DNA from 3 places in the Aeromicrobium jepli genome. Region 3 is predicted to be linked to each of the others. Evidence: predicted binding sites of a transcription regulator. Region 3 holds the regulator's gene; each other region holds the start of a gene.
What was found. The regulator HrcA, encoded in region 3, represses chaperone genes, less so after heat shock. The targets are predictions, from matches to a motif close to TTGGCACTCGNNNNNNNCGAGTGCCAA.
Positions count from the first base shown of each region.

Region 1 (5,570 bases), on a different contig from region 3:
CGGGCGTCCCGTCGACCGCCAGGGGCCCGGCCGCGCCGGTCACGGCGACGACGTGCGCCGCGGTGGCGACGACGGCCAGCCCGCCACCGAGCGCCTCGACGACGGCGGCGTCGTGCGGGTTGCCGACGAGCGAGTTCGCCTCGCGCATCGCCCGCCGGTCGAACGCGCCGGACGGTCCCACGCCGAGGTCCGAGAGGCCCGAGCGGCCGAGGTCCTGCACGAGCGACAGCGGCCCGGGCTCCAGCACGCGCAGGCTCATGGGAGACCTCCGGTGTCGACGAACCGGACCCGGTCGCCGGGGTGCAACAGGGCGGGATCCTCGCGACCGAGGTCCCACAGGGTCGCGTCGGTGCGGCCGATCAGCTGCCAGCCGCCGGGGGAGGGGCGGGGGTAGACGCCGCTGAACCGCCCGGCCAGCCCGACCGAGCCGGCCTCGACGCGCGGCCGGGGGCGCCCGAGTCGCGGCACCTCCAGCGACGGGTCCCCGCCGGTCAGGTACGCGAATCCCGGCGCGAAGCCCGCGAAGCCGACGGTCCACGCCGTGGCGGTGTGCCGCCGCACGACCTCCTCGGCCGGGAGGCCGCAGTGCGCGGCCACCGCGGCCAGGTCGGGCCCGTCGTAGACCACGCGGATCTCGACGTCACGACCTTCGTGCACCTCGACCTCGGAGACGTCCGTCGCGGCGACGGTGGCGCGCAGGTCGGCAGGCCGGCCGCGCAGCAGGACCGTGGTGGCGCCGAGGACGGGACGGTGATCGGCCAGGGCGGCGTGCCAGTGACGCGCCTCGTCCGCGTCGGCGCAGTCGAGCAGCACGGCGCGGTCGCCGCAGGGCAGGACGCGCATGTCAGCCGAACGCCGCCACGGTCACGCCCTCGTCCTCGAGCACGCCGCGGACGCGCGCGAGCAGCGTCTCGGCGCCCGGGCTGTCGCTGTGGACGCACAGGGAGTCCACGGTCCCGACGAGGGAGAGGGCCTGGGCCGCGGCCGCCTCCGGGTCGGTCAGCACGGCGCCGGGACGGTCCCGGGGGACGAGCGAGCCGTCGGCGTCGTACGCGCGGTCGGCGAAGCCCTCGAGCACGACCGGGACGCCCTGGTCGGTGGCCATCCGCAGCGCGAGCGAGCCCGGCATCCCGACCAGCGGGAGCAGCGAGCCCTCGGCCAACAGGGCCTCGACGACCGCCGACGCCTGGTGGGGGTCGTGCGCGATCCGGTGGTAGAGCGCGCCGTGCGGCTTCACGTACGTGACGAGCCCGCCGACCTCCCCGGCGAGCTCGGTCAGGTGGTCGATCTGGTGCAGCACCTCGTCGGCGAGGTCGCGCGGCGCGAGGTCGATCGCGCGGCGGCCGAACCCCTCGCGGTCGCGATAGCCGACCTGCGCCCCGATCGCGACGCCGTGCTCCACGGCCGCCTCGCACGTGGCGCGGATGAGGTCGTCGTCGCCCGCGTACGCGCCGCAGCAGACGTTCGCGCTCGTGACGAGCGGGAGCAGCCGGCGGTCCTCACCCGACTTCCACCGCTCGGCCGACTCGCCGAGGTCCACGTTGAGGTCGACGGTGCCGGGCATGGCCCGACGCTACCGCGTCCGGCGCTCTCAGCGGATCGGGTCGACGAGGAAGACGCGGCCCTCGCCGGCGACCCGGGTGAGGACGATCGTGGCGGGACGGGCGCCCTTGAGCTTGAGGCGGGCGACGAGCTGCTCGGGGACGACGTCGACGCCGCGCTTCTTGACCGTGAGCGTGCCGACGTCACGCTCGCGCAGCGCGGCGCGCAGCTGCTTCTCGCGGAAGGGCAGCTCGGCCTCGATCCGGAAGGCGCGGCCGAACGGGGCGGCGTCGGCGCGGTCGGTCGTGATCCACGCGATGTGGGGGTCGAGCAGGTGGCCGCCGAGGTCCTGCGCGAGCTCGGCCACCAGGCCGGCGCGGATCACGGCGTCGTCCGGCTCGACGAGGTGCGCCAGCGGGTCGCCGGTCGAGGTCACCGCGTCACGAGACGCCAGGGTCGCGCCCGACGGGAGCACCGTCGCGCGCCGCTGGGCCGGCAGGTCGAATCCCGCGCCCCAGAGGCACGCCTCCACCAGGTCACCCCCGTCCGAGACCCACTCGGCCTGCACGCCCGGCGGGACCGCGTCGTGCGCGATCCCCGGCATGACCTTCGCGAGCGCCCGCCCGGCGAGCAGGCCGGTGACGAAGTCCCACGCCGGCACGAGCGCGTCGAGGGAGAACGTGCGGCCGGCGCCGTCGCGGCGGGCCGGGTCGACGAACGCGACCTCGTCGTCGCCGATCGCGGTGGCGGTGGCGTCGCCGACCTCGATCTCGCCGCCCAGCCCGAGCGCCGCGAGGTTCGCTCGCGCCATCGCCGCGCGGACCGGGTCCTGCTCGATGCCGCGGACCGCCAGCCCGGCCCGAGCGCACGCGACGAGGTCGCCGCCGATCCCACAGCCGAGGTCCACGACGGAGGTCGCGCCGAGCGCCACGAGCCGCGCCGCGCGGTGGGCGGCCACCGGCGCGCGGGTCGCCTGCTCGAGCGCGTCCGGCACGAAGTACATGTGCTCCGCGTCGGGCCCGAACTTGACCGCCGCGCGGCGCCGCAGGGCATGCTGGGACATGGCCGCGGCGACGAGCTCGGCCGGGTGCTCGCGCCGCAGCCGGGTGCCCAGCGCGAGATCGGACTCGGTGCCGGACCGCTCGGCGATCACGGCGAGCAGCTCCTGGCCGGCGGGCGCGAGCAGGGCGTCGAACGTCGCGGGATCCACCCGTCGAGTCTCCCATCGCGCGCGCGTGGGGCGCGATTAGCACTCCCTTGGGGCGAGTGCCAACGCGGTGCTACGCTGACGTTGGCACTCCCGATGAGCGAGTGCCAACCCGAACGTTTCCGTCCGAAAGGGGAGGTCGACCAGTGTCGGTCACCATCAAGCCGCTCGAAGATCGCATCGTCATCAAGGCCGGAGAGGCCGAGCAGACCACCGCGTCGGGTCTCGTCATCCCCGACACCGCCAAGGAGAAGCCGCAGGAGGGCGAGGTCGTGGCCGTGGGCCCCGGTCGCGTCAGCGACAGCGGCGAGCGCATCCCCGTCGACGTGGCCGTCGGCGACCGCGTCCTGTTCAGCAAGTACGGCGGCACCGAGGTCAAGCACGCCGGCGAGGAGTACCTCATCCTCAACGCGCGCGACGTGCTCGCCGTCATCGCCTGAGTCCACCCGCCAACCTTCCTAGGGAGCACTCATGCCCAAGATCCTGGAATTCGACGAGAACGCACGCCGCGCCCTCGAGCGTGGCGTCGACAAGCTCGCCGACACCGTCAAGGTGACCCTCGGCCCCAAGGGCCGCTACGTCGTCCTCGACAAGAAGTGGGGCGCCCCCACGATCACGAACGACGGCGTGTCCGTCGCCCGTGAGGTCGAGCTCGACGACCCGTTCGAGAACCTCGGCGCCCAGCTGGCCAAGGAGGTCGCCACCAAGACGAACGACGTCGCCGGTGACGGCACGACGACCGCCACGGTGCTGGCCCAGGCCATGGTCCACGAGGGCCTGCGCGCCGTCGCGGCCGGCGCCAACCCGGTCGGCCTGAAGAAGGGCATCGAGGCCGCCGTCGAGGCCGTCACGAACGAGCTGCACACCCGTGCGCGCGCCGTCGACTCGGTCTCGGACATGTCCGCCGTCGCCACGGTGTCCAGCCGTGACTCGGTCATCGGCGAGCTCATCGCCGAGGCGTTCGACAAGGTCGGCAAGGACGGTGTCATCACCGTCGAGGAGTCCAACACCATGGGCACCGACCTCGAGTTCACCGAGGGCATGCAGTTCGACAAGGGCTACCTGTCCCCGTACATGGTGACCGACACCGAGCGCATGGAGGCCGTCCTCGACGATCCCTACATCCTCGTGAACCAGGGCAAGATCTCGGCCGTCGCCGAGCTCCTGCCGCTGCTGGAGAAGGTCGTCCAGTCGGGCAAGAGCCTGTTCATCATCGCCGAGGACATCGAGGGCGAGGCCCTGTCGACGATCGTCGTCAACAAGATCCGCGGCACGTTCACGTCCGTCGCGGTCAAGGCCCCGGCCTTCGGCGACCGCCGGAAGGCGATGCTGCAGGACATCGCGACCCTCACCGGCGCGACCGTCGTCACCCCCGACGTCGGCCTCAAGCTGGACCAGGTCGGCCTCGAGGTGCTCGGCACCGCCCGTCGCGTCGTCGTCACCAAGGACGACACGACGATCATCGACGGCGGCGGCGACCAGGCCGAGGTCGAGGGCCGCGTGGCCCAGATCAAGGCCGAGTTCGAGCAGACCGACTCCGAGTGGGACCGCGAGAAGCTCCAGGAGCGCCTCGCCAAGCTGGCCGGTGGCGTCTGCGTCATCCGCGTCGGCGCGGCCACCGAGGTCGAGCTCAAGGAGAAGAAGCACCGCATCGAGGACGCCGTCTCGGCGACCCGCGCGGCCATCGAGGAGGGCATCGTCCCCGGTGGTGGCTCCTCGCTCGTCCACGCCGTCGGCGTGCTGGACAAGGACCTGAACCTGACCGGCGACGAGGCGCTCGGCGTCCGGATCGTCCGCAAGGGCGCCGACGCCCCGCTGGAGTGGATCGCCCGCAACGGCGGCGAGTCCGGCGAGGTCGTGGTGTCGAAGGTCCGCGAGTCCGGCGAGGGCTACAACGCGGCCACGGGCGAGTACGGCGACCTGCTCGCGCAGGGCATCCTCGACCCGGTCAAGGTCACGCGCTCGGCGCTCGCGAACGCGGCCTCGATCGCGGCCATGCTGCTCACCACCGAGACGCTCGTGGTGGACAAGCCGGCCGACGAGGACGACGCGCACGCCGGTCACAGCCACTGATCGACCGATCACCGCGAACGGCCCCGGGCACTGCGCCCGGGGCCGTTCGTCGTGCCGTGACGGTTTCCCCGGTTAGGTAGGAAAGCTGTCACTGAACGAGTGTTGCGAACCCCCGGAAGTGACAGGAAACCTCGCTCAGTCGAGCCGGAGAGGCCGCCCCGGTAGCCTGCAGCCGATGGCCATCACGATCACCGAGGAGTTCGAGCGCGCGCTCGAGATTCTCGAGTCCGGCGGGAACCTGTTCCTCACCGGCAAGGCCGGCACGGGCAAGTCCACGCTGATCCGGCACTTCATGGAGCACACCGACCGCCGCGTCGTGGTCGCGGCGCCCACCGGCATCGCGGCGCTCAACGTCGCGGGTCACACGATCCACCGGCTCTTCGGCTTCCGCAGCACGACGACACTCGAGGACGTCCGCTCCGGCGACTACCGGCCGGGTCGCTTCACCCGCACGCTGAGGTCCCTGCAGACCCTCGTCATCGACGAGGCCTCGATGGTCCGCGCCGACCTGTTCGACCTGCTGGCCGCGGCCCTCGTGCGCTTCGGCCCGCACCCGGAGCGCCCGTTCGGCGGCGTGCAGCTCGTGCTCGTGGGCGACCTGCTGCAGCTGCCGCCCGTGGTCCCGGACGCGCTCTCCGACTTCTTCTCCAGCCGTTACGAGACCCCCTACTTCTTCTCCGCCGACACCTTCGACGCGGCGACGTTCCCGACCGTCGCGCTGACGACCGCGTTCCGCCAGCTCGGCGAC
Region 1 is NZ_JBFOKO010000001.1:535,443-541,012, forward strand. It holds gene AB3M81_RS02625 (5-oxoprolinase subunit C family protein) at 1-259, opposite strand, end outside; gene AB3M81_RS02630 (5-oxoprolinase subunit B family protein) at 256-843, opposite strand; gene AB3M81_RS02635 (LamB/YcsF family protein) at 845-1,564, opposite strand; gene AB3M81_RS02640 (class I SAM-dependent methyltransferase) at 1,592-2,752, opposite strand; gene groES (co-chaperone GroES) at 2,896-3,189, shown strand; gene groL (chaperonin GroEL) at 3,221-4,822, shown strand; gene AB3M81_RS02655 (AAA family ATPase) at 4,998-5,570, shown strand, end outside.
Region 1: a site for HrcA is predicted at 2,834-2,860, ahead of groES (co-chaperone GroES). Genes of this name have one in related genera too.

Region 2 (5,570 bases), on a different contig from region 3:
CTCCCCAATGCAGCCCGTCGGGCGTCATGCTGCGGACCCCTCCGCCTCGCCCCACGGCCCACGTGCCGTCGTGCCTGCATATCCCGCAAGGAGCGTCCCGTGAAGACGGTGATACGCGCGGACCCGCAGGCCCGTTCGTCCGGCTTCTCGCTCTCCGGTGCTCTCCCTCCGCCGGATTCCCCCTCCGACGGCCACCGGCGCTCGCGACGCCCCGTGCTTTCCCTCGAAAGTAGGCCATGCGGAGCGTCCTGTCCGGACGTTTTCCAAAAATACCGTTGTCGTACATGTCACAGGCGATGGCACATGATTTCGTGCATCGACCGGGACGCGAATGACCGATTCCGAGGGTGCGGCTTGCGTAACTCGTCGTTTCCCGGAATCGGACGTCACGGAGTGTCGTCGAAGGACCAGGTCGTGCCCTCGCGGACGACGCGTGCCGGCGACCCCGCCACGACGACGTTCGCGGGGACCTTCTGGCCCCGGACGACGGCCCGCAGCCCGACGCACACGTGGTCGCCGATCTCGACGTGGCCGGACACCACGGACTCGCGGCACAGCCACACGTGGTGACCCAGCCGGATCGTGGCGCCGAAGGGGTTGATCCGCTCTCCCGTGGCGGCGTCCTCGAGGCGGTGCATGTCGTCCGTCGCGATGTAGACGCCGGCCGCCCACAGCTGGTCGCCCGCGGCGACGATGCTGCCGCCGTTGCGCGCGTCGATGACGGGCGAGCGGGTCGCGACGACGGGCCCGTGCAGGACCACGGAGGACCGCGGGCCGCAGTAGATCTCGCCCGCCGTGAGGATGACGCGCTCGTCGAGGAACACCGTCGCGCCGTCGCCGCCCACGAGCAGCGACGTCAGGTGCTCCATCGGGCCACCGACGACGATGAGGGCGTCGTGGAAGTAGAACGTCGTGAGCAGCTCGACGACGCGGTCGGGCAGCATCGCGCCCGGCGCGGCGTAGAGCGCGTTGCCCAGGTCGTTCCACCACGACGGCAGCGGGCCGTCGAGGCGGCGCCACGCGAGCGCGTCGAGCCGGTCGGGGTCGACGCCGGCCTCGACGAGCCGCGCCCGGTGCTCGGGGGTCATCGCCTCGTCCGTGCGGGTCAGCTCCTGCCACGTCGTCACCGCCCCATCCTCCCCTGCCGTCACGCGCCGGGTGGGCGAAGGGTGACAGTTTCCCCGGTTAAGTAGGAAAACTGTCCCTGAACGAGGATTGCGACCCTCGCGAAGTGACAGGAAACCCCGTTCAGTGAGGAAAACCTGCTTAACCGGGGAAACCGTCACTTCGCGAGGTTCTCTGACACGGGGCCCGGACGCACGGAACCCCGGCACCGAGGTGCCGGGGTTCCGTGGGGTGCTGGGTGCGGGAGGCTCAGAAGCCCATGCCGCCCATGCCGCCCATGTCGTCCATGCCGGGGGCGCCGGCCGGGGCCGCGGGCTCCGGCTTGTCGGCGACGACGGCCTCGGTCGTCAGGAACAGCGCCGCGATCGAGGCGGCGTTCTGCAGCGCCGAGCGCGTGACCTTGGCGGGGTCGATGATGCCGGTGGCGATCATGTCGACGTACTCGCCCGTGGCCGCGTTCAGGCCCTGGCCGGGCTCGAGGTTGGCGACCTTCTCCGCCACGACGCCGCCCTCGAGGCCGGCGTTGACGGCGATCTGCTTGAGCGGGGCCGAGGTGGCCAGGCGCACGATGTTCGCGCCGGTGGCCTCGTCGCCCTCGAGCTCGAGCTTCTCGAACGCGGCCTTGCTGGCCTGGACCAGCGCCACGCCGCCGCCGGGGACGATGCCCTCCTCGACGGCCGCCTTCGCGTTGCGGACGGCGTCCTCGATGCGGTGCTTGCGCTCCTTGAGCTCGACCTCGGTGGCCGCGCCGACCTTGATGACGGCCACGCCGCCGGCCAGCTTGGCGAGGCGCTCCTGGAGCTTCTCGCGGTCGTAGTCCGAGTCGCTGTTCTCGATCTCGGCCTTGATCTGGGCCACGCGGCCGGCGATCTGGGCCTCGTCGCCGCCACCCTCGACGATCGTGGTCTCGTCCTTGGACGTGACGACCTTGCGGGCGGTGCCCAGCAGCGTGAGGTCGGCGTTCTCGAGCTTGAGGCCGACCTCCTCGCTGATGACCTCGCCGCCGGTGAGGATCGCGATGTCGGTCAGCATGGCCTTGCGGCGGTCGCCGAAGCCGGGGGCCTTGATGGCGACCGACTTGAACGTGCCCTTGAGCTTGTTGACGATGAGGGTGGCCAGCGCCTCGCCCTCGACGTCCTCGGCGATGATCGCCAACGGCTTGCCGGTCTGCATGACCTTCTCCAGCACCGGGACCATGTCCTTCACGGTGCTGATCTTGCTGTTGACGATGAGGATGTACGGGTCCTCGAGGACCGTCTCCATGCGCTCGGGGTCGGTGACGAAGTAGCCCGACAGGTGACCCTTGTCGAAGCGCATGCCCTCGGTGAGCTCGAGGTCGAGGCCGAACGTGTTCGACTCCTCGACCGTGATCACGCCCTCCTTGCCGACCTTGTCCATGGCCTCGGCGATGATCTCACCGACCGTGGTGTCGGCGGCCGAGATGGACGCGGTGGAGGCGATCTGCTCCTTGGTCTCGACGTCCTTCGCCATGCCGAGCAGCTGGGTGCTGATGGCCTCGACGGCGGTCTCGATGCCCTTCTTCAGGCCCATCGGGTTGGCGCCGGCGGCCACGTTGCGCAGACCCTCGCGCACGAGCGCCTGGGCCAGGACCGTGGCGGTCGTCGTGCCGTCACCGGCGACGTCGTCGGTCTTCTTGGCGACTTCCTTGACGAGCTCGGCGCCGATCTTCTCGTACGGGTCCTCGAGCTCGATCTCCTTGGCGATGGAGACGCCGTCGTTCGTGATCGTGGGGGCTCCCCACTTCTTCTCGAGGACGACGTTGCGGCCCTTGGGGCCGAGCGTGACCTTGACGGCGTCGGCGAGCTGGTTCATGCCGCGCTCGAGCCCACGCCGGGCTTCTTCGTTGAATGCGATGGACTTGGCCATGTGCGTGTCTCCGACAGTGGTGAGAAGGTGGATCTAGCACTCTCACTATACGAGTGCTAATCAACTTCCCTCAACCGCCCCCGCACACGAACGAGACGGCGCTAGCGCAGTGGCTGGACGTTCTCCGCCTCGCGGCCCTTGGGGCCGTCGACGACCTCGAGCTCGACGGTCTGACCGTCCTCGAGGGTCTTGAAGCCGTTGATCGCGATCTTGGACCAATGGACGAAGACGTCGTCCTGGCCGTCGACCGCGATGAAGCCGTAGCCCTTGTCGGAGTTGAACCACTTGACGGTGCCGTGCACCATGCGACCACCTTGTTCTGCGCGAAAGGCCCCCGGCCGGGCCCGAAACCAGCGTAACGGCAGGGCCCGAGCCAGGGAACGGCGGATCGGCTCAGCAGCCGCCGGCGACGGCGGGGATCACCGAGATCTGGGTGCCGTCCGGCGTCTTGGTGTCCAGACCCTGGTCGAACCGGACGTCCTCCTCCGCGACGTAGATGTTGACGAAGCGGCGCAGCTTGCCGTCCTCGTCGAGGATCCGGGCGCGGATCCCGGGGTAGGACGCGTCGAGCGAGTCCAGGACGGCGGCGAGCGTGTCGCCCTCGGCGGTCACCTGCGACTCGTCGTGCGTGTAGCTGCGCAGGATCGTGGGGATGCGGACGGAAACGGCCATGAGTGCTCCTCGGGTGGTGGTGGGACGGCTCAGGCGATGCCGGCCGCGGCGAAGGCGTCGTACGTGGGGGCGATGGTGGTGCGCGGGCCGACCGAGCCGGTCACCGCGTCGAGCGTCTTGAGGCCGTGGCCCGTGTTGATGACGACCGTCTCCAGCGCCGGGTCCAGCTGACCGGTCTCGACGAGTTTGCGCAGGACCGCCACCGTGGTGCCGCCGGCGGTCTCGGTGAAGATGCCCTCGGTGCGGGCGAGCAGCACGATCGCGTCGCGGATCTGGTCGTCGGTGACCTCCTCGACGCCGCCGCCCGTGGCGCGCGCGATGTCGAGGACGTAGATGCCGTCGGCGGGGTTGCCGATCGCGAGGGACTTGGCGATCGTGTCGGGCTTGACGGGGCGGATCGCGTCGACGCCGTCCTTGAACGCCGTGGCGACCGGGTTGCAGCCCTGGGCCTGCGCGCCGAACACGCGGACCGGCTTGTCCTCGACGAGGCCGAGCGCGATGAGTTCGGTGAACGCCTTGTGCACCTTGGTCAGCTGCGAGCCGGACGCGACGGGGATGACGATCTGGTCGGGCAGCCGCCAGCCGAGCTGCTCGGCGATCTCGTAGCCGAGCGTCTTGGAGCCCTCGGCGTAGAAGGGGCGCACGTTGACGTTGACGAACGCCCAGCCGTCCTCCTCTCCCGCGATCTCGCTGGCCAGCTTGTTGACGTCGTCGTAGTTGCCGTCGACGGCCACGAGGCTGTCGGTGAAGACGGCCGAGTTGACCTGCTTGGGCGTCTCGAGGTTGCTCGGGATGAACACGACCGTGCGGATGCCGGCGCGGGCGCCGGCGGCGGCGACCGCGTTGGCGAGGTTGCCGGTGGAGGGGCAGGCGAACACGCGGCTGCCGAACTCGCGGGCCGCGCTCAGGGCGCAGGCGACGACGCGGTCCTTGAAGGAGTTGGTGGGGTTGGTGCTGTCGTCCTTGACCCACAACTTCGACAGGCCGAGCTCGGCGGCGAGGTTGCGGGCGTCGAGCAGCCGGGTGAAGCCGGGCTCGAGGTTGGGGCTGGACTCGATGTCCTCGGGCACCGGCAGCAGCGCCTTGTAGCGCCAGATGTTGGCCGGGCCCGCCTCGATCTGCTCGCGCGTGACGGTGCCGAAGTCGTAGGAGATCTCGAGCGGGCCGAAGCACTCCTGACAGGCGTAGTGGGGGCCGAGCTCGCGGGTGGCGCCGCACTCGCGACACGTCAGCGCGGTGGCGTTGCCGAAGGCTCCCTCGCGGAGCCGGGTGGGGGTGGACAGCGTGATGCTCACGAAGACTCCTTCATCTCTCCGGGGTCGACGTTCGACCGCGGACGGACTTAGCACCTGGCCGGTCGGCTGGTTGCTGGGGCTTCGTCGGGCCGTGTCCCTCTGCCCCTCGTGATGAGTGACTTCAGACTAGGCGGACGTCTCACGATGCGTCCACTCGGTCCGCATCGCGAGACGTCGAGATCAGGAGGCGGCAGGGCGTCCGGGCGCGAACCGGTCCGCGAGCTCGGTGAGCCAGGCGGCGACGGCGTCGGGGCCGTCGAGGACGACGTCCGAGAGCTCGACGAGCGCGTCCTGCTCGGCCGACGCGGAGCACACGAGCGTGACGTCCAGGCCGTCCTCGCGCAGCGCGATCGCCTCGCGGAACGCCGGCAGGTCGCCCAGGTCGTCGCCGGCGAACACGAGCGAGCGCGGCTGGATCGCCTCGACGGCACGGCGCAGGGTCTCGCCCTTGTCGGTGCGGTGCGCGCGGAACTCGAGCACCTGGCGGCCGGGCTCCATGTGCAGGTCGAACTCGGCGGCGAGCGCCGCCAGCTGCGGCGACAGCGTGTCGAGCAGGCCCGGCGCGATGCCGCGCGTGTGCAGCGCGATGGC
Region 2 is NZ_JBFOKO010000009.1:38,979-44,548, forward strand. It holds gene AB3M81_RS15400 (acyltransferase) at 387-1,127, opposite strand; gene groL (chaperonin GroEL) at 1,375-3,012, opposite strand; gene AB3M81_RS15410 (cold-shock protein) at 3,114-3,317, opposite strand; gene AB3M81_RS15415 (MoaD/ThiS family protein) at 3,406-3,684, opposite strand; gene thrC (threonine synthase) at 3,714-4,979, opposite strand; SAM riboswitch class I at 4,987-5,097, opposite strand; gene otsB (trehalose-phosphatase) at 5,160-5,570, opposite strand, start outside.
Region 2: a site for HrcA is predicted at 3,046-3,072, ahead of groL (chaperonin GroEL). Genes of this name have one in related genera too.

Region 3 (5,570 bases):
TTCGCGATCTTCAGCTCGTGGGGGATCCCGCTGGCGGCGGCCGTCGCGGGCTCGGTCATGAACACGCTGTCGTTCTACGTCGTGCGGTTCGGCGCCCCGGTGCTGGGCAGCGTCCTCATGCTGTGGCTCGGCACGTTCCACCCGGGAGAGCTGTTCGCCGCGCTGCCCAGCATGGCGGTCAGCGTCGCGATCCTCGCCGCGCTGTGGCTCGCGTTCCGCGGCGAGGCGTTCACGGCGGGCCTGGCGCACCGGGCGGGCGACCTCGTCGGCCGGGTGCGCTCGCAGGTCAGCGGCGGGGCCTGGAGCGCGTGGGCTGTCGACTTCCGGCGCCAGGTCGTCGGCCGGGTCCCGTGGGCCCTGCCGCGCTCGCTGCTGGCACTGCTGGCGATGGTGCTGGTCGACGCGGCGCTGCTGACGGCGGCGCTGCGCTGCGTCGGCGTGGACGCGGGCCAGGTCCCGGCGATCGAGGTGTTCGTCGCGTTCCTGGTGGCGTACCCGCTCACGCTGTTCCCGTTCTCGGGCGTCGGCATCCTCGACGCCGTCGTGGTCGCGACGCTCCTGCAGGTGGGCACGAACGTGTACGAGGAGGGTCTCGTCGCCGGGTTCGTGGTGTGGCGCGTCGTGACGCTCGGCGGCCCGATCCTGATGGGCCTGGCCTCGCTCGCGCTGTGGAAGTGGCAGGTGCTGCGGCGGCCGGCTACGCCGGCTGGGTGACGAAGTCGATGAGCTCCTCGACCCGGCCCAGGAACGCGGGCTCGAGGTCGGTCCAGGAGTCGACGCGGCCCAGGATCGCCTTCCACGCCCGCGCGATGTCGGCCTGGTCCTCGTGCGGCCAGCCCAGGTGCGCGCAGATGCCCTTCTTCCACTCGACGTGACGCGGGATCGTGGGCCACGCGTCCATGCCGAGGCGCTGGGGCTTGATCGACTGCCACACGTCGACGTACGGGTGGCCGACCACGAGCAGGTGGGGCACGTGCTTCACCGCGTCGGCGAGGCGCTGCTCCTTCGAGCCCGGCACGAGGTGGTCGACCAGCACGCCCAGGCGGCGCTTCGCGGTGGGCTGGAAGTCGCGAACGATCGCGGCGAGGTCGTCGATGCCGCCGAGGTACTCCACCGCGACGCCCTCGGCGCGCAGGTCGTCCCCCCACACCTTCTCGACGAGCTCGGCGTCGTGCCGGCCCTCGACGAAGATGCGGCTGGGCAGGGCGACCTTGGCGCGGGTGTCGGCGGCGACGCGCGAGCCCGACGCCGTGCGCGTCCTGGCGGCGGGTCCCTTGGGCGTCGGCGCCACGAGGACGACCGGGCGGCCCTCCATGAGGAAGCCGGGGCCGAGCGGGAAGACCTTGCGGCGCAGGTGACGGTCCTCGAGCTCGACGGTGCCGAGGTCGCGCTCGACGCGCATGACCTCGCCGACGAACCCGGTGGACACCTCCTCGACGACGATGCCGAGGTCGGCCGCGAGCTCGGTCGAGCGGCCGCGCCTGGGCTTCTTCCAGTCGCCGGAGAGGACGTCGGTCCCGTACCGGTCAGCCATGGCCGAACCACACTCCCAGGAGTCGCTGGTGGAACGCCTCGACGTCGTCCTTGCTGCCGCTGTCGAGGGTGTCGGTGACGATGAGCCCGATCGCGAGGTCGACCGCCGCGGGCCACGACTCGGGCACGGTCGAGGGCACCTCGTCGGTGACGAGGGCGCCCAGCGCGACGGCGGGGGAGTGGCCGGGTCGCGTCACGACCATGACCAGCTCGCCGCCGCGAGGGCCGTCGCCCAGGTGCGAGACCTCGACGAACGTCTCGCCGACCGTCGTGGCCCACACCGACGCCATCGTGCCGCCGCGGGACTCGTGCGCGATCCGGGTGCCGTCGGGGGCCGTGACCTCGTAGGGCGTGTACACGAGCACCTCGTCGCCGTCGACGACCTCGATCGCGCCGTCCGCGCGCACCGCCACCTCGCTCACCACGACAGGTTGCCATCCGCGCGCGGACCGCTCGCGGAGGCGCACCGGCCCACCGGTCCGCCGGTAGACTTGGCACTGGACCGGGTCGAGTGCCAAGTGGGAGGTGACCGATGATCGAGGACCGCCGTCTCAACGTGCTCCGCGCGATCGTGGAGGACTACGTCGCCACGCAGGAGCCCGTCGGGTCGAAGGCGCTGCTCGAGCGGCACCAGCTGGGCGTCTCCTCGGCCACCATCCGCAACGACATGGCGGCCCTCGAGGACGAGGGGTACCTGACCGCGCCGCACACCTCCGCCGGCCGCATCCCCACCGACAAGGGCTACCGGATGTTCGTCGACCGGCTGTCCGAGGTCAAGGCGCTCTCGGCGGCCGAGCGCCGCGCGATCGAGACCTTCCTGTCCGGCGCGATCGACGTCGACGACATCGTCACGCGCAGCGTCAAGATCCTCGCCCAGCTGACCAACCAGGTCGCGATCGTGCAGTACCCGTCGCTGACCCGCTCCACGGTCCGCCACGTCGAGCTCGTCGGCCTCGAAGGCGCGCGCGTGCTGGTCGTCGTCATCACCAGCAGCGGCCGCGTCGAGCAGCGCATCGTCGAGCTGGTCGAGACGCCGGGCGAGCAGCTGCTCGCCGACCTCAAGTCCCGCATCGTGCGCGCCACCCTCGGCGAGCGCCTGCCCGAGGCGTCGGTGCGCCTGGCCGAGCTCATCGACACGTTCGCGATCGACGACCGTCCCGTCGTCTCCTCGATCGTCACGACGCTCGCCAACACGTTCTCGAACGAGCGCTCCGACGAGCGCGTCGCGGTCGGCGGCACCGCCAACCTCGCGCGGTTCGGCGCCGACTTCGACACCTCGATCCGACCCGTCCTGGAGGCGATGGAGGAGCAGGTCGTCCTGCTGCGCCTGCTCGGCGAGGCCACGACCGGACCCCACGTGCGCATCGGTCGCGAGACCGGCCGCGAGGACCTCTCGGGCACCGCCGTCGTCTCGAGCACCTATGGTCCCGGGGGCGAGATCCTGGCTCAGCTCGGGACGATGGGGCCCGCCCGCATGGACTATCCCGCCACGATGGCCGCCGTCGGCGCCGTCGCCCGCTACCTCGGGCGCATCCTCGCCGACGGCTGAGCGCCGCACACCACGCGAAAGAGAAGAGACCTTGGACTACTACGAGCTGTTGGGCGTGTCCCGTGACGCGACGCCGGAGCAGATGAAGAAGGCGTACCGCAAGCTGGCGCGCCAGCTGCACCCCGACGTCAACGACGCCCCCGACGCGGCCGACCGCTTCAAGGAGGTCACGACCGCGTACGAGGTGCTCTCGGACCCGCAGAAGCGCGCCGTCTACGACCGTGGCGGCGACCCGCTCTCCGGTGGCGGCGGCATGGGCGGCGGCTTCGGCCAAGGCTTCAGCTTCGACGACATCATGGACGCGTTCTTCGGCCAGTCGTCCTCGCGCGGCCCGCGCCCGCGCACGCAGCGCGGCCAGGACGCGCTGCTGCGGCTGTCGATCAGCCTCGCCGAGGCGGCGTTCGGCGTCACCCGCGAGATCAAGGTCGACACGGCCGTCACGTGCGAGGTGTGCGGCGGCAGCGGCGCCAACGAGGGCTCCGAGCCCGTCACGTGCGGCACGTGCCACGGCCACGGCGCGGTCCAGCACGTGCAGCGCTCGCTGCTGGGCGACATCCGCACGTCGCGCACGTGCCCCACGTGCCAGGGCTACGGCACCGTCATCCCCGACCCGTGCCGCGAGTGCCACGGCGACGGCCGCGTGCGCTCGCGCCGCAGCCTGCAGGTCAACGTCCCCCCGGGCGTCGACGACGGGAACCGCATTCAGCTCGCCGGCGAGGGCGAGGTCGGCGCGGGCGGCGGCCCGGCCGGCGACCTCTACATCGAGATCAAGGTCGCCCACCACCCCCGCTTCACGCGCCAGGGCGACCAGCTGGCCTGCCAGATCACGCTGCCGATGACGGCGGCGGCGCTCGGCACGCGCTTCGACCTGCTCACGCTCGACGCCGAGCGCGAGGACCTCGAGGACGTGGAGAGGACGGTCGCGATCGACGTGCCCGCGGGCACCCAGTCGGGCGAGACGATCCTGGTCCGCGGCTACGGCGTGCCGAAGCTGCGCGGCTCGGGCCGCGGCGACCTCACGGTGCAGGTCGTCGTCGAGACGCCGCGCGACCTCGACTCCGAGCAGCGCGAGCTGCTGGAGAAGCTGGCCGCCGCGCGCGACGAGCGCCACCCCGAGCCGGCACTGGACCACTCGTCGCGGACGGTCTTCGGGCGCATCCGCGACGCGTTCAAGTGACGGCTGGCTAGAGTCGGGCCATGGCTGAGGACTGCATCTTCTGCAAGATCGTCGCGCGCGAGATCCCCGCGGAGGTCGTCGCCGAGAGCGAGCACACGCTCGCGTTCCGCGACATCAACCCGAAGGCGCCCGTGCACGTGCTGGTGGTGCCCAAGGTCCACCAGCCCGACGCCGCCTCGCTGGCGCAGGCCGAGCCGCAAGTCGCGGCGGAGCTGCTCGCGCAAACCCGTGCCATCGCCACGCAGGAGGGGTACGAGGACTACAACCTGGTCTTCAACACGGGCGCCGGCGCGGGCCAGACGGTGTTCCACGCCCACGTCCACCTGCTCGCCGGCGTGGACGTCTCGAAGCTCTTCCTGGCCTGAGCGCTCGGGACCGGGCCATGTCAGTGCTCGGTGAGTAGACTCGGACCTGTATGACTGACGACACTCCCGCGGCGCGACACACGGTCACCATCCCGGCCTCGATCCCGCTCGTTTCCCTGTTCGGACCCGCCGACGAGTTCCTGCGCCTGATGGAGGCCGCCTTCGAGGCGGGGATCCATGCCCGCGGCAACGAGGTCACCATCACCGGCGAGTCCGCCGAGGTGGCCCTGGTCGAGCGACTGCTCGACGAGCTGGTCACGATCCTGCGCACCGGCCAGGCCCTCACGGCCGAGACGGTCGAGCGCAGCATCTCGATGCTGCGCACCGAGACGCAGGAACGGCCGGCCGACGTGCTGAGCCTCAACATCCTGTCGAACCGTGGCCGCACGATCCGCCCCAAGACGCTCAACCAGAAGAAGTACGTCGACGCGATCGACGAGCACACGATCGTCTTCGGCATCGGCCCCGCCGGCACCGGCAAGACCTACCTCGCGATGGCCAAGGCCGTCCAGGCGCTGCAGGCCAAGGAGATCACCCGCATCATCCTGACCCGGCCGGCCGTCGAGGCGGGGGAGCGGCTGGGCTACCTGCCCGGCACGCTCTCGGAGAAGATCGACCCGTACCTGCGCCCGCTGTACGACGCGCTGCACGACATGCTCGACCCCGAGACGATCCCCAAGCTGCTGACGTCCGGTGTCATCGAGGTCGCTCCGCTGGCGTACATGCGCGGCCGCACGCTCAACGACGCGTTCATCATCCTCGACGAGGCGCAGAACACCACCGCCGAGCAGATGAAGATGTTCCTGACCCGCCTGGGCTTCGGCTCCAAGATGGTCGTCACGGGCGACGTCACCCAGGTCGACCTGCCCGGCGGCGCCACCAGCGGCCTGCGCGTCGTGCAGCAGATCCTCGGCGACGTGCGCGACATCCACTTCTCCCGGCTCAC
Region 3 is NZ_JBFOKO010000007.1:86,334-91,903, reverse strand. It holds gene AB3M81_RS13960 (lysylphosphatidylglycerol synthase domain-containing protein) at 1-714, shown strand, start outside; gene AB3M81_RS13955 (DUF3097 domain-containing protein) at 698-1,534, opposite strand; gene AB3M81_RS13950 (hypothetical protein) at 1,527-1,955, opposite strand; gene hrcA (heat-inducible transcriptional repressor HrcA) at 2,066-3,082, shown strand; gene dnaJ (molecular chaperone DnaJ) at 3,114-4,259, shown strand; gene AB3M81_RS13935 (histidine triad nucleotide-binding protein) at 4,280-4,624, shown strand; gene AB3M81_RS13930 (PhoH family protein) at 4,675-5,570, shown strand, end outside.